Regions from separate parts of the Neobacillus niacini genome, predicted to be linked through region 4. Evidence: predicted binding sites of a transcription regulator. Region 4 holds the regulator's gene; each other region holds the start of a gene.
The links. Region 4 encodes Rex, which represses fermentation and respiration genes when NADH is low (regulators of the CRP and FNR family bind a similar motif). Its sites were predicted from a motif close to TTGTGAAATATTTCACAA; they were not measured.
Positions count from the first base shown of each region.

Region 1: the regulator Rex is predicted to act here: its motif matches at 1,856-1,873, upstream of ACN6MT_RS12950 (L-lactate dehydrogenase).
Region 2: the regulator Rex is predicted to act here: its motif matches at 1,633-1,650, upstream of ACN6MT_RS08155 (DoxX family membrane protein).
Region 3: the regulator Rex is predicted to act here: its motif matches at 2,266-2,283, upstream of ACN6MT_RS26495 (YwiC-like family protein).

Region 1 is NZ_CP183883.1:2,678,519-2,682,123, reverse strand. Features, by position in the region: gene ACN6MT_RS12960 (rhomboid family intramembrane serine protease) at 1-457, opposite strand, end outside; gene ACN6MT_RS12955 (hypothetical protein) at 591-797, opposite strand; gene ACN6MT_RS12950 (L-lactate dehydrogenase) at 855-1,805, opposite strand; gene ACN6MT_RS12945 (DUF92 domain-containing protein) at 1,915-2,706, opposite strand; gene ACN6MT_RS12940 (5-formyltetrahydrofolate cyclo-ligase) at 2,703-3,275, opposite strand; gene rpmG (50S ribosomal protein L33) at 3,328-3,477, opposite strand.
Region 2 is NZ_CP183883.1:1,723,079-1,726,683, reverse strand. Features, by position in the region: gene ACN6MT_RS08160 (aminoglycoside phosphotransferase family protein) at 34-924, opposite strand; gene ACN6MT_RS08155 (DoxX family membrane protein) at 1,047-1,556, opposite strand; gene ACN6MT_RS08150 (nuclease-related domain-containing protein) at 1,771-2,676, shown strand.
Region 3 is NZ_CP183883.1:5,396,339-5,399,943, forward strand. Features, by position in the region: gene ACN6MT_RS26480 (transposase) at 1-211, opposite strand, end outside; gene ACN6MT_RS26485 (YjzC family protein) at 324-503, opposite strand; gene ACN6MT_RS26490 (Crp/Fnr family transcriptional regulator) at 760-1,452, shown strand; gene ACN6MT_RS26495 (YwiC-like family protein) at 1,482-2,207, opposite strand; gene mobB (molybdopterin-guanine dinucleotide biosynthesis protein B) at 2,501-3,052, opposite strand; gene glp (gephyrin-like molybdotransferase Glp) at 3,040-3,605, opposite strand, start outside.
Region 4 is NZ_CP183883.1:585,816-589,420, forward strand. Features, by position in the region: gene groES (co-chaperone GroES) at 1-63, opposite strand, end outside; gene ACN6MT_RS02575 (CPBP family intramembrane glutamic endopeptidase) at 346-1,068, shown strand; gene ACN6MT_RS02580 (YdiK family protein) at 1,065-1,265, shown strand; gene ACN6MT_RS02585 (redox-sensing transcriptional repressor Rex) at 1,312-1,965, opposite strand; gene moaC (cyclic pyranopterin monophosphate synthase MoaC) at 1,997-2,494, opposite strand; gene ACN6MT_RS02595 (ABC-F family ATP-binding cassette domain-containing protein) at 2,681-3,605, shown strand, end outside.

The sequences.
Region 1 (3,605 bases), 2.1 Mb from region 4:
ACTCTTCATGAACGGGGAAGGAGACTTCGCTTTCAAGCCTGGTTGATAAAGATTTAAATCCTTCCTCATATTGATCACGGGTTATTAGTACAGAACTAACACTTGTTTTATTACCTTGAGGGAAAATAAATGGACGTACCAGCCGAAATTCGTACTCATCAACAGGCGGATACTGACTAATATAGACATTTAAAATCGAAAGCTCCCCACGACCAAGCTGTTTTCGAACCTTTTCACCATTTGAGGCGGTAAATTCTATATCTCTTTGCATGGTATTGCTCCAGTCTAAATCCTGCCGTAATAACCGAATGATGGGGGCTTTTTTATTTTCCAGTCTTTCCAGCCATAATTCTTTTTGATTATCAAATAATTGAACGATTCGGTAGCCTTGTTCTGAAACGAAAAAATAAGCTAATCTCCAAAAGAGGTAATCTTCTTTATTGTTCAATACGCCCACTACTTTCTATTAGGACTATTTTTGTAACATTGTTTACCGTTTATTTCATTATAAACGAAAAACTCGCCTAATAATGACAAAAACAGGTTAATAAGGACCGCATTTTTTCAATAAAAAAAACCATCTGTGGTTTTCACCATTCAGATGGTCTTTCAGTTGGTCCTCCAAAAACGGTCTGCATCATTTTGTTTTTCACACCTGGAAAGCTCATGATGGAGCCTACGGCAAGTCGACGCATCCAGCCAGACCTTAGCATTACGTTAATGATTCGATACCTAAAGCGGAATGCAACATAGCCGATTGACCCAATCATAAATATGGATGTCAACATACGAGACATTATTCATCCCTCCTACCCATATTGTGTGAGCAGGAGTCTATTTTTATCCAACTCTTTTTAGTATTTACTTAAAACAGGATCCATTGTTTCCTTTAGTACCTTCACGGAGTTTGAGAATTTTTCCTTCTCTTTCTTATTTAGGTCAAGTTCTACGACCTCTCTGATACCACTGCGATTTACCACGGCAGGGACGCCAATATAGACGTCTTTATGACCGTATTCCCCATCTAAATAAGCAGAAACAGTTAATACTGAATTCTCATTACGTAAAATCGCTTTTGTTAATCGAACAAGTCCCATCGCAATTCCATAATAGGTCGCACCTTTTCGTTCAATAATATGATACGCTGCATCTCGTACATTGATAAATATATTGTCAAGGTCCTCTTGGTTCGTTTCATGCTTACTTGTCCATTCAGATATTTTCATTCCAGCAATATCTGCGTGGCTCCATACTGGAAGTTCAGTGTCTCCATGTTCCCCAATAATGTAGGCATGAACATTACGTGTATCCACATCATAATATTGTCCCAATAAAAAGCGGAATCGAGCAGTATCTAAAATTGTACCCGAACCAATTACACGTTCCTTTGGAAGCCCAGAAAACTTCCATACTGCATAGGTTAAAATATCAACCGGATTCGTTGCAACTAGAAAAATACCATCAAAACCACTTGCCATTATTTGTTCAACAATCCCTTTAAAAATATTCGTGTTCTTCTCTACAAGATCAAGACGAGTTTCGCCTGGCTTTTGGTTAGCGCCAGCCGTGATCACAACAAGGTCAGCTTGATCACAATCCGCATAGCTTCCATACCAAATTTTGGTTCGTGATGGTGCAAATGGCAAACCATGATTTAAATCCATCGCATCCCCCTCAGCTTTGGCCTCGTTTAAATCAACTAGCACAAGTTCTTCAGTTATTCCTTGATTTAAGAGCGCAAAAGCATAGCTTGAGCCGACAAAACCAGTTCCAACAAGGACAACTCTATTTACTTTTACCATGATATTCCTCCTCTGGACATAGTGGATATATTAATAAATTCATTACTCTATTATTGTATATTAGTTCACAAGTATTTATCAGTTTTAATCGGTGAGAAATCGTACCTTATAACTACCTAGTTACAAAATAAATAACAATCATTGCTAATAGCGCAGCAATAAGACCTGACAAAAAATTCACCATATCATTATCCACTAAATGATACCCTTTTATTCTTTTGGCTGCCATTTGGCAATGCACTTTTTTCTCTGTTGCAATTCCACATTTATTGCATATGTAAACCTGTTGATAATAAGCGCCAAATATTGTATCGATGACATTACCTAAAAAGCCGAACAAGAAAATGATAAAGACGTGGAATAGTTGCAAATCAAAAAGCCAAGCACCTGCAAAAGCTATTAGCATAGAACCAAAAATGGCAGCTGTAGTCCCTAATAAACTGACAGCTCCTGATGTCCCTTTTTCAATTGGCTTAAACGTACGTATGTATAAGGGTTTCCTTTTACTTAAGGTGCCGATTTCTGATGCCCAGGTGTCAGAATTTGAACTAGCAAGACAAACGATAAAACCAATCAGCCAAACCAAATCCTGTTGAAAATAATATATAATGCTGATTAACGCTGCAGAACCACCATTTGCTGCCACTTGACCCCAGTCCCTAGTTGCTCCCTTAGCTAATTTTTCCTCAATATCTTTTTTGGCTGAGCTCTTATATTTGGACCATAGGCTGGATGTAATAAAAAATAATCCAAGAAGGAGAAGTCCTTTTATTCCAAATCCAAAATAGACAGCTGCCCCTACTATTACCGCAGCAATGGCGCCATTACTGCTTAATGATCGTTCTAAATAACCTGCAATGCCGCCTAAAATAATGATTGTACTAATAACTATAGTTTGAATCATTTTATTTTTATTACCTCATCATTTGTGATTATCTTTGAAACCGGAATATCATGCTTTTCTATAGAGAATTGGGGAATGACTTGGAGATTAAAGGCAAGAGAAATAGTTTTTCCGTTATATTTCGTTAAATAACGATCATAGTACCCTCCGCCAAAACCAAGACGAAATCCCTGTCTTGTATACGCTAAACCAGGTACAAATAAAAGCTCGATATCCTCAGGCTTTACCTCTATCGTCTGTTCTATAATGGGCTCAAGTAATCCATAAAAAACGGATTCAAGTTGTGAAAATTCCGTTATTTTTCGAAAGGACAAAGTCTTTGTCTTCGGATTGCATTTCGGTGCGGCAACCACTTTTCCTTCCTCCCACGCCTTTTGTATAATTTGGTATGTATCGACTTCAGGTTCCTTCGAGATTGTAATTCCGATGACGTTCGCTTTTTGCCAATCCTCATCTTTATATAGGGTGTTAGCAATTATATAGGAATAATGTTCATAATTAGGTTTAGAAAGAAGCGCTAGACTCTCTTTCATTTCTTTACGTATAAGGTTTTTTTCGGACAAGTGCATCGTCATCTCCTTATTTTTTTACAACAAAAAAAGCAGCAGGAAGCCCTACTGCTTATTTTGTTTCACGGTGTGCTGTTGTACGCTTTTCTCTTGGGCAATACTTCTTAAGCTCAAGACGATCTGGGTTGTTACGTTTATTTTTTGTTGAAATATAGTTACGATCTCCACACTCAGTGCAAGCTAACGTAATATTTACACGCATGTCAATTTCCCTCCAAACGATTAAGCTAGTTCGTTCATACGACTTTTCTATAATATCATTTTTCAAAAGGAAATGCTAGTGTGTTTTTTAAAAGCTTATTTTACTATCCAGAATTTCGTTAACCTAGA
Region 2 (3,605 bases), 1.1 Mb from region 4:
TAGACAAAAAAAGACGATTCAATTTGAATCGCCCTACCCTAGAAATTCAATAAACCATTTTACACATTGATACGTTGTTTCCCAATCAGCTAAATCCTCTGCACCCCAGCAGGCATATAGTGTTCCTAATGCAATGGCAGCCTTCAACAATCGTTGTCGATCAAGCCCCATTTGTTCACTGATTTTATCAACACGTAGCTTTAACGTACTTTTTGGATCAGCCTTTGACTCCAATTGATTAATCAAAAACGAAACGACATCAAAATAGGGGTCTCCTGCAACACCTTTTGGGTCAATCGCCATCCATCCCTTTTCCTCGGAATAGAGTATATTCTCATGATGTAAATCACCGTGCAGCAGTTCAGGTCCTTTCGATGTTTCCATTACCTCTTGAAAAAACTCTTCTGCTAACTGAACATGCTCCAAGGAAATTGGACCGCCTCCGGCATTACGGTAGCGTGTAAGTCCATCAAACCAGTGTTTGAGTGATGGCGTTGAGGTTCCACCAGGTACAGGTCTGCGAATATCCTTCCAAACCTTTATAAAGTTTTCTATAACCACCATCTCATCACGTTCCGCTGAAAGCATTGTGCCTGGGACAATTCGTTCCAGCAGCATGACGCCATTTTCGGGATCTGACATTAAAAGCTGAGCACACCCTTCTCCGTTATAGGCTTTAAGGGTCACCATCTCATTTCTCGTATCAAAGTTTGGTACCCCTAGTTTTAAAATCAAAGGGGTTTCATTTGAATCTCTGACTTTTAAAACGAAATTATAAGAAAGATTATCTACAGGACCTTCACTCGTCAGCTCCCATTTTTGTAAATATGTCTCGACTCTTTGCTCTAAAGAATCTATCCACGCCTTTCCAGCAGGGCCAAAAGCATTGGTGATTTTCTCCTGGAATTCACTAGAAATTTTCATATGATTGCTCCTTATTTTTACGATTACCAGAATGATTAATTCAACATTTCACTTCTCAACTCCTTTTTTTAAATTCAAAAAGACGATTCGGGGGGAGCGAATCGTCTTTTTGCGCCTACTAGTTAGGCTGCTGCTTTATGTTTTGAAGTATTAGTCTTTGTTGTTTTACGAATAAATGGAAACACCCAGCGGTCTAAACCGTAACGGCCTGCGTTGTAACCTGCAGTTAAGATGATGAAGCCTAAAAAGATGTCAGTTGGGTTATGAGATACTGTTCCTGCTAAGAAAAAGCTGAAGTTCATCACTAGACCAAAGAACATTGCGGCTGTTGTTAAACATCCTAGTAGTAATCCTAATCCAATTAATGTTTCTCCCCAAGGCACAATGAAGTTAAATACATCAATGTTTGGCAGGGCAAAGTCTTTTAAGAAATCTACATACCAAGCATATACCATGTTGCCATCCGGACCTGTTACTGGTTTTGCAATCGCTCCTTTTAAGAATCCAGAAGCGTCAAATCCGCCTGTGATTTTATGAAAACCTGCTGTGAACCAAGAATAGCCAAGGTATAAACGAATAACGGTTAAAATAGCAGCTGAGATCTTATTTTCTCTTAAAAAATTGTTAAACATAAGTCATTCCGCCTTTCAAATTTAACTTGTTCTCTATACTTACACTATACTCGTTTTTACCTTGGATAACATAGATATGTGAATCATTTCACAATACGTTCAAAATGGTTTGACGGAAGTTTGAACAGCGGAATGTAACTCTTATTTTTAACAAAGTATTCATACTCTTGGTTCTGATTTTTCTATATGATTGGAAGTAGAAAGGATGTGGAATATGCCATATAAAAAACGTAGCGAATCCGTAGTACTGAAGACTCTTAGAATTTTAAACAAACGAATGAAACTAACTGAGGATGAGCAAAGATATTATTTAAATTTAGAAAAAGGGTTTGAAGGGGAGGTTCAGTTTGATTTATTGACGGAGAAACTTCAACGCAGCTGTCATATTTTGAATGATTTACAGCTTGAGAGTAATAAATCCAGTTTCCAACTTGATTCATCACTTATTTTTAAAGAAACCTATTCCCTTTTTGAGGTGAAAAATTTTGAAGGAGAGTACGTTTATGACTCTGAATATTTTAAAACACCCTCCGGAAAGGATATCCAAAATCCACTTGACCAACTTAAACGTAGTAAATTACTGCTGAGTCAGATTCTTCAATCACTCGGATGTAAACTAACAATTGAAGCATATGTCATTTTTATTAACCCCCATTTTACGTTATATCAAACGCCTCCTGATTTGCCTTTTATACTTCCAACCCAGCTCGATCCCTTTATGAAAAAATTAGACCAGAAACCGTCACGGCTCAATCAGACGCATACGAATCTGGCAGACAAACTCATTTCATTGCACCAAACGGTACCACCATATATCCATCTGCCCACCTACACGTATGAAAATCTGAAAAAAGGGATGACTTGTTGCAAATGTAACACTTTTTCTGTGAGAATAGTGGGGAAGAAATTAATCTGTGGTAAATGTGGATTCGAAGAATTAGTAGCAACCGCTGTTCTTCGTAATGTAGAAGAATTTAGGATACTTTTTCCTGAGCGGAAAGTCACCGCTAAAATTATTCATGAATGGTGTGGGATTGTGGATTCTCGGAAAAGAATAAGCAGGGTATTGCAGAAGAATTTTAAAATGACAGGCCTGGGGCAATGGGCCTTTTACGAATGAGAGATAGATTTATAGGTTGAGTATTGAGTTTTGTCCTTAAGAGAACGTCTTAAGGACTTTTTTTATTAGTTCTCAAACCCTGCTTTGGGGACAAATCTTGCAAACTTGCTCTTGGGTTTGTCCTCTATCCACATGCTTAGGGACAAATGTTAATAACTTGCTCTTGGATTTGTCCCCAATCCCACTGCTTGGGGACAAATGTTAACAACTCGTTCTTGGGTTTGTCCTCTATCCCCTTGCTTGGGGACAAATCTATCAATCTTGCTCTTGGTTTTGTCCTCTATCCCTTTGCTTGGGGACAAATCTCAACAACTTGCTCTTGGTTTTGTCCTCAATCCCCTTGCTTGGGGACAAATCTATCAATCTCGCTCTGGGATTTGTCCTCAATCCCCTTGCTTGGGGACAAATCCCAGCAACTCACTCTTGGTTTTGTCCTCAATGCCCTTACTTGGGGACAAATCTATCAATCTCACTCTTAGTTTTGTCCTCAATCCCCTTGCTTGGGGACAAATCCCAGCAACTCGCTCTCGGTTCTGTCCTCAATCCCCTTGCTTGGGGACAAATCTATCAATCTCGCTCTGGTTTTGTCTCCAATCCCCTTGCTTGGGGACAAATCTTAACAACTCACGCTTGGTTTTGTCCCCAATCCCCTTGCTTGGGGACAAATCTTCCAAACTTTCTCTCTGTTTTGTCCTCAATCCCCCTGCTTGGGGACAAATCTTCCAAACTCGCTCCTTGTTTTGTCCTCAATCCCCTTGCTTAGGGACAAATCCCAGCAACTCACTCTTGGTTTTGTCCTCAATGCCATTACTTGGGGACAAATCTATCAATCTCACTCTTAGTTTTGTCCTCAATCCCCTTGCTTGGGGACAAATCCCAGCAACTCGCTCTCGGTTCTGTCCTCAATCCCCTTGCTTGGGGACAAATCT
Region 3 (3,605 bases), 1.2 Mb from region 4:
TACCTTTGAAGGGACTAACAGCTCCGACTCTTGTATCAAACTGTTCTCCACTTTTCCACTTCCTAACCCAAACTTTAAGTTGAGTACAATTCTTAATGCCAAGTTCTTTAGCTAATACCGCATAACTTTTATTCCCATTAATATACTTCATAACTGCTTGTAACTTAAATTCATCAGTATAACTCTTAAATTCTTGTCCCTTTTTAGCCATTGAAAAATCCCCTCCAAGTTTAAGTGTAACACCCAAAATAAATATTTTGGGTTTTTTACACTATCTACTTAAAGGGGATAATATCACCACGGGGATGACTTTTTTAAATGATTTAAGGTTTACGCTGGTAAGTCCAAACACGTTCGTCATTTGAGGTTTCAGGGAACCTGTCCCCTGCTTTTAGCTTTATCTTTTTTGGATTATTGACATTTGACTCTGTATCACCAATTTCTATATATATACCATTATTTGGTGCTTTTTGTCCAGATCGAAACTGACGGCTTTGGCCCATTTCTGTCCCTCCTTTTTCTGTACAATATTATTATTTCCATTTACTCTAGGGACATTAAAGGAATTATTATGAAATAAATTCCTTTCTCTGCTTGGAATATATTTTGACGATTATATGAACTTATGTCACAATTATTGATATATAAGCGTTGTTAACAATATAATTATAGTATTATCTAGTAAATGAAACCTTGACTGTCATTTATTTAGGAAAGCAAATTAGCGATTGATTTCGCCCCTTTAAGGTGGTTATTCTTATGCAGTCAATAAAAGAAATACCTGTGAAGTTAACACAACTGTTTGATACGGTTCACCATATAAAGAAAATGGAAAAAGGCACTTTTCTATTTCAAGAAGGTTCCACTGCAAATGAATTATTTATTATCCAAAGTGGAATCATTCAAATAAGCAAGATTATTCCAGATGGCCGGGAACTTACATTAAGAATGTGTTCAAGAGGGGACTTTATTGGAGAACTTGATTTATTTTCTCCTGCACCTAAGTATTTGTTAAGTGCCCGGGTTGCGGAAAGCGGCGAAGTAGCAGTTATTATGAAGGATGTGCTCGAGGAGAAGCTTGCTAAAAATCATGAACTGGCACTTGAGTTCATGAGATGGATAAGCCAGCAATATCGAAAAACTCAAACCAAATTTCGAGACTTAGTTCTACATGGTAAAAAAGGTGCGCTATATTCCACCCTTATTCGAATTACAAACAGTTACGGCATACAAACCAATCAAGGAATCCTGATTGAATTACCGTTAACAAATCAAGAATTGGCTAATTTTTGTGGAACATCACGTGAGGTAGTAAACCGATTGCTAAGTGATTTAAGAAAATCAGAAATAATTTCCATAGATAAAGGCTCTATTACTATTCATGACCTGGATTACCTAAAGAATGAAATTGATTGTGAGGACTGTTCTCCAGAAATCTGTAAAATAGACTAAAATAAAAAATCGGTCGTTTGACCGATTTTTTATTTTAGTAAAACGATTTGAATGATTATAACTACAAAGAATAGGGTTGAATTGATGATTTCATATATGCCAATTTTCATTGGTGATAATGTTTTCCCATAAAATATCACCGCTCTTATTAAGCTTGGCAGAAATGCTATCGCCACGATCCAATACCCAAACGTTAAACTGATGATGAGCAATAATGAATGATATCCCCATGAGATCCATTTGTATTGAATGTTCTTTTTCTCTCTAATCATGGTTTTGACATAAAAAGTACACCCAATAAAAAATAACACTGAAGCGATAAAAATGAGTATTGTTTCATATGAAATCAGTCCCTTTCCGAGGTAGCTGCTAGCCAATCCAGCGATAGAAAAGGCAAAGATTGCACTAAAATCATTCATTAATGCACGGTCTTTATTAATTGAAGTATAATAAGCATTAATAATAAAAAATGGAACCATTAAGAATCCAAACGTGATAATAGAAGGCATTTTTAAAAGCGGAAATAGCAGAAATAATAAAGCAGGTATCATATAAATCATGGTCCACTTTTTATAAAATTCGATCTTTTTCTTTTTAAATAACAAGAGCATTGGATAGGTGGCTAGGTACAGGAATATCCAGCCAATAAAAAATGGAATATGCTCCCATAAAAATCCTCCATCGACTACTCCAAGCCAGAAAGGGATAATTGTCATTGCCCACGCGCCATGTTGTTTCGGTAAGAATAACTTCATAAGTCCACTCCTTCATTCCTCTGCTTTCCTCCACTATATCGCAGCCGAAAGAATTAAAAAGTGAAACACATCACAAATTGTGGTATATAAAAGAAGACAACTCACCTTCTAACAAAATTGTCACTTTTATAGTTTAAGAAATAGAAAAGCCCCAGATATTCATGATGAAAATGAATAAACTGGAGCATTTCTAGATAAAAATATTTTTATAATTAACAAACATATAAACCCTAATTGTATTATAGCGCAAATATGTTTCTGCCACAGTGTTAAAAATAATATTTTTGACACTTTTACAAATTTTTTTCAACAATATGATGAGCAAGTTTTTTTAATTCTTTGGATATCGCCGTCATCGCTATTTCCTCTGTAATATGAAACACCGGAACCTCAAGTTTTTCCCTAACGGCATTAATCAACTCTTTATCCCATACAATGACGGTCTTAATGTTACTTACATCGGAAATGAGAGGAAGATCGTTTCTATCTCTAAGAATCAGTAATTTGGGATAAGATTTCATTTTATGGCCCTCAATGAAGATAATATCTGGGCGAAAAAAATCCACAAATCTAATTTGTTCTTCAAGTGTTAAAGCAGTTTCATCTGCTTGCAAACATAACCTGCCCCCTCCTTCAATCAATGAAGCAACTGCTCCTGCATTTATATGCTTAGCCGAGTCCTTTTGGGAGAGAATGTCTGGGCGGCCCCCATGCCCATGATGCTTGATGGTAACACTCTTAAGATCATTTTTTTTTAAGATTTCAATAAGCTTCATGATGATAGTAGTTTTACCGCTATTTTGGTAACCCACTATTTGAAAAATTACAGGCTTCACCATGGCCATTCACTGCCTGCTTGGTCTTCAAGCAGCAAAATATCAACCTCATCACCTGCTTTAAAGCTTCTTGTTCCTCCCGGAAGAATCATCAATGAATTAGCGCCAGAAAGACTCATAATAATATTAGATTTGTCTAATCCACTCGGTGTTGCACTTAATTTCCCTTCTTTTATGGAAAAAGTACTGCGGACAAATCTTGTAAAAGGGTTTGCTTTGGGAAAATCAACCTCAAGGACCGCTTTTTCTTTTCTCAAGTGAGGTGTCGTAGAAAAAAGCATTTTTCGAATAATTGGCCGTGCAAACAATTCAAAACCCACATAGCAGGCAGATGGATTACCCGATAACCCAAATAGCAGCTTTCCTTCAATTTGAGCTACTGTAGTAACACTTCCAGGCCTCATGGCAACTTTATTAAATAAAACTTCTGCGCCTAGCTTTTCATAAATGGCAGGCAAATAATCGAAATCACCAACCGAAACGCCACCCGTTGTAACAAGTATATCTACTTTTTCTATAGCTGCTTTTACTGCAGTAAAACATGTTTCAAAAACATCAGGAA
Region 4 (3,605 bases):
TGCAGTTTTTTCTTCTGATTCGACAAGCTCAATGACAATACGATCACCTAGTGGTCTTAACAAATCAAACAACCTCCTCAAATAGATATGTAATTCTGACTTATTAGCACTCTCTTAACATGAGTGCTAACACAATTCTTATAATAATAAATGGAAAAAAATTTTGCAAGTATGAAGCAGTAATTTTTTATAATTTTTTGCAACCTTACAAGTATGTGATTTACAAGCAGGAATATACATAGTTTTTAAAGAGAATCTTTAAAATTGAAACAACCCTGCCATTATTAGTAGAATGAAGAATAGGGTAAAATATTTTCATTAGCTGCCTAAAGGAGATTTATTAATTTGAAAAGGGAATATTGGATTATTTTAATTGTCTATATAGCCATGCAGTTATCAAGCCTAGTAGGAATTCCTGGACTGATGTTCCTATTTGGCTATTTAGGGATGAATCAAGGGCTCGTTGTTCCCTACTGGTTAATTTTCAGCTTCACCCTTGCTCTAATCATCATTTTGTTCGTTTTAAGAACAGAAATGAAGAAATCAGGATTGAATGAAAGGGGCAGTTCCTTTGGCTTTGCCGCCGTCTGGGCTGTATTTGGGGTATTTCTAGCTTTATTCGCACAAGCTCTCGCTGCAAATATTGAACGGCTTATCGGGGTTGAGATGGGCTCAGAAAACACACAGCAAATTCTTACCATCATCGAATCCTTTCCGCTGGCCATCTTAGTAAGTTCGGTAATTGGCCCCATATTAGAGGAAATTGTTTTTCGAAAAATTATTTTCGGTACTCTCCATAAACGACTTAACTTTTTCTTCTCAGCGTTAATCAGTTCTGTTGTTTTTGCCTTAGCCCACATGGAGCCGCATCATATACTGCTCTATTCCGCAATGGGCTTCACTTTTGCATTTCTTTATGTAAAAACAAAACATATCCTTGTACCGATTTTTGCCCATGTTGCGATGAATACATTAGTTGTCGTTATTCAGTCAGTTTATAAAGATGAAATTAATGAAATCATTCGTGAGGCAGAAGCTATTCAAAACTTTATCGGAGGCTTTCTATGAGACGTTCACCCTTGTTTTCCGGGATTATTTATATCGTGCTCGGCTGTTTATTTACTTATTTTGCAATTGAAGATGTCACCCTAAACGGATGGGGGTTCTTCAGTTATCTGCTCGTTATTCTAGCGACTTTCGATTTCGGATCTGGTTTAAGAATGATTTTCTTTTACAATCGGTATAAAGACAAAATAAAAAAATAATCATTTAAAAAGCCTTTTCACTTTTTCATGTGAAAAGGCTTTTCCTTTATTCTTCTATTTCCTCTGTTGGGTAGTGTTTCAGGAAGTAGATAAGTGATTGTAATTCGACGGCCAAATCGATATGATGGACCCTTATGGATGAAGGAACATTTAAACGTGCAGGGGTAAAATTTAATATCGCTTTAATATTGGATTTTACAAGTCGATCTGTAATCACCTGAGCGACTGGAGCAGGTACCGTCAGGATTGCAACATGAATATCATCATTGCTTAATACCTTCTCAAGCTCATCCATATGGTACACGGGTACATCCCGGATTGTCGTTCCCATTTTGTTCGGATCCACATCAAACGCACATTCTATCTTTGTATTATTATTCTTTAAAAAGTTATAATTTAGAAAGGCAGTTCCAAGATTACCTACCCCAATTAACGCTACTTTTGTTAATTCATCTTGATCCAGTGTTTTTCGAAAGAAGGTTAATAGGTAGTTGACATTGTAGCCATATCCCTTTTTCCCTAATGCACCAAAATAAGAAAAATCCCGGCGAATCGTTGCTGAATCCACCTTCACTGCCTCACTTAATTCTGCAGAAGAAACCCTCTGTTTACCTGAAGAGTGAAGATTCTTTAAAAATCGATAATATAAGGGCAGCCGTTTCGCTGTCGCTTGTGGTATTTTCATTGTTTCGTTACTCATACTCTCCCACCCCTCATAAAAAGTTGTTCATTTATCTAACTTGTTCGGTTCGGTGGAAATCCCCATTTTTCCCACCAGTTTTTTCAACCAAATAGGTTTTTCCAATAACCATACCTTTATCTACTGCTTTACACATATCATAAACAGTAAGTGCGCATGTGGAAGCAGCTGTTAACGCTTCCATTTCAACACCTGTATTTCCTTTTGTTTTGACAGCAGCTGAAATATTCAATGTATAAGCGGCATCGTGTTCCTTTTCCCATGAGAATGATATATTAACTCCCGTCAAAGGTATAGGATGGCACATCGGGATTAAATCCCACGTTTTCTTTGCCCCCATTACCGCAGCAACTTGTGCTACTGCAAGAACATCGCCTTTTTTCATTTCATTATTTGTTATTTTATCATATATTTCTTTACTAACCGTAATGCTGGAATGAGCAAGTGCCGTACGAGCCGTTTCTGGCTTATCGCTAACGTCCACCATTTTCGCTCTTCCTTCTTCGTTAAAATGAGTAAATTCAGACATAAACAGTATCCTCCCACAAAATCATACTATATTTTTAACATTTTGTCTGTGAAACTTTGAGCGAATGATGACGAATTTACATTTTTTTCTTTAAGTATTCCTTCTTATTTTCTCCAATGACATCCCACTTTATTGCCGACATTGGTGGAATAAGGTACACTTGTTTTAGTAATAGAGGTGAAAAAAATGATATTATTACAAGTTAATCAACTAGCAAAATACTATGGTGCAGACCTTATTTTATCGAATATAAAATTAGAATTACAAACTCGGGACCGTGTTGCACTTGTCGGGCGTAACGGTGCAGGGAAATCGACATTATTAAAAATTATTGCTGGGCATTTGTCACATGATGGCGGCGAAATTATTAAGCCAAAAGGGGTAAGCATTGGCTATTTGGCCCAGAATACTGGACTAGAATCAAATTTATCGATTTGGGATGAAATGCTGACCGTATTCGAATCACTAAGAGCTATGGAAGCGTCACTTCGACAACTCGAGGTTCAAATGTCAGATCCTGCTGCAATAGCGGACACAAGCAAATACGAGAGAATCCTAAATGAATACGATCAACTACAAGTGAAATTTAAAGAACAAGGCGGTTATCAGTATGAAGCAGATATTCGTTCTATCCTGCACGGATTAAATTTTCACGATAATACTGTAATGATCTCTTCTTTAAGCGGCGGGCAGAAAACGCGCCTTGCCTTAGGGAAACTCCTTTTAACCAAGCCAGATATTTTAATCCTGGACGAGCCTACCAACCATCTTGATATTGATACTCTTTCCTGGCTCGAACAGTATTTACAAGGCTATGACGGGGCGATATTGATCGTTTCACACGACCGCTATTTTCTTGATAAAGTTGTGACACAGGTTTATGAAGTCTCACGTAAGCAAATTCAAAAATTTATCGGTAACTACAGCGCCTATCTTGATCAAAAAGCGGCGAATTATGAACGCGATTTGAAGCTTTATGAGAAGCAGCAGCAGGAGGTCGCTAATCTTCAAGACTTTATCCAGCGTAACCTTGCCCGCGCGTCTACGACGAAACGAGCTCAAAGCCGGCGTAAAAAACTGGAGAAAATGGATTTGATGGACCGTCCTTTAG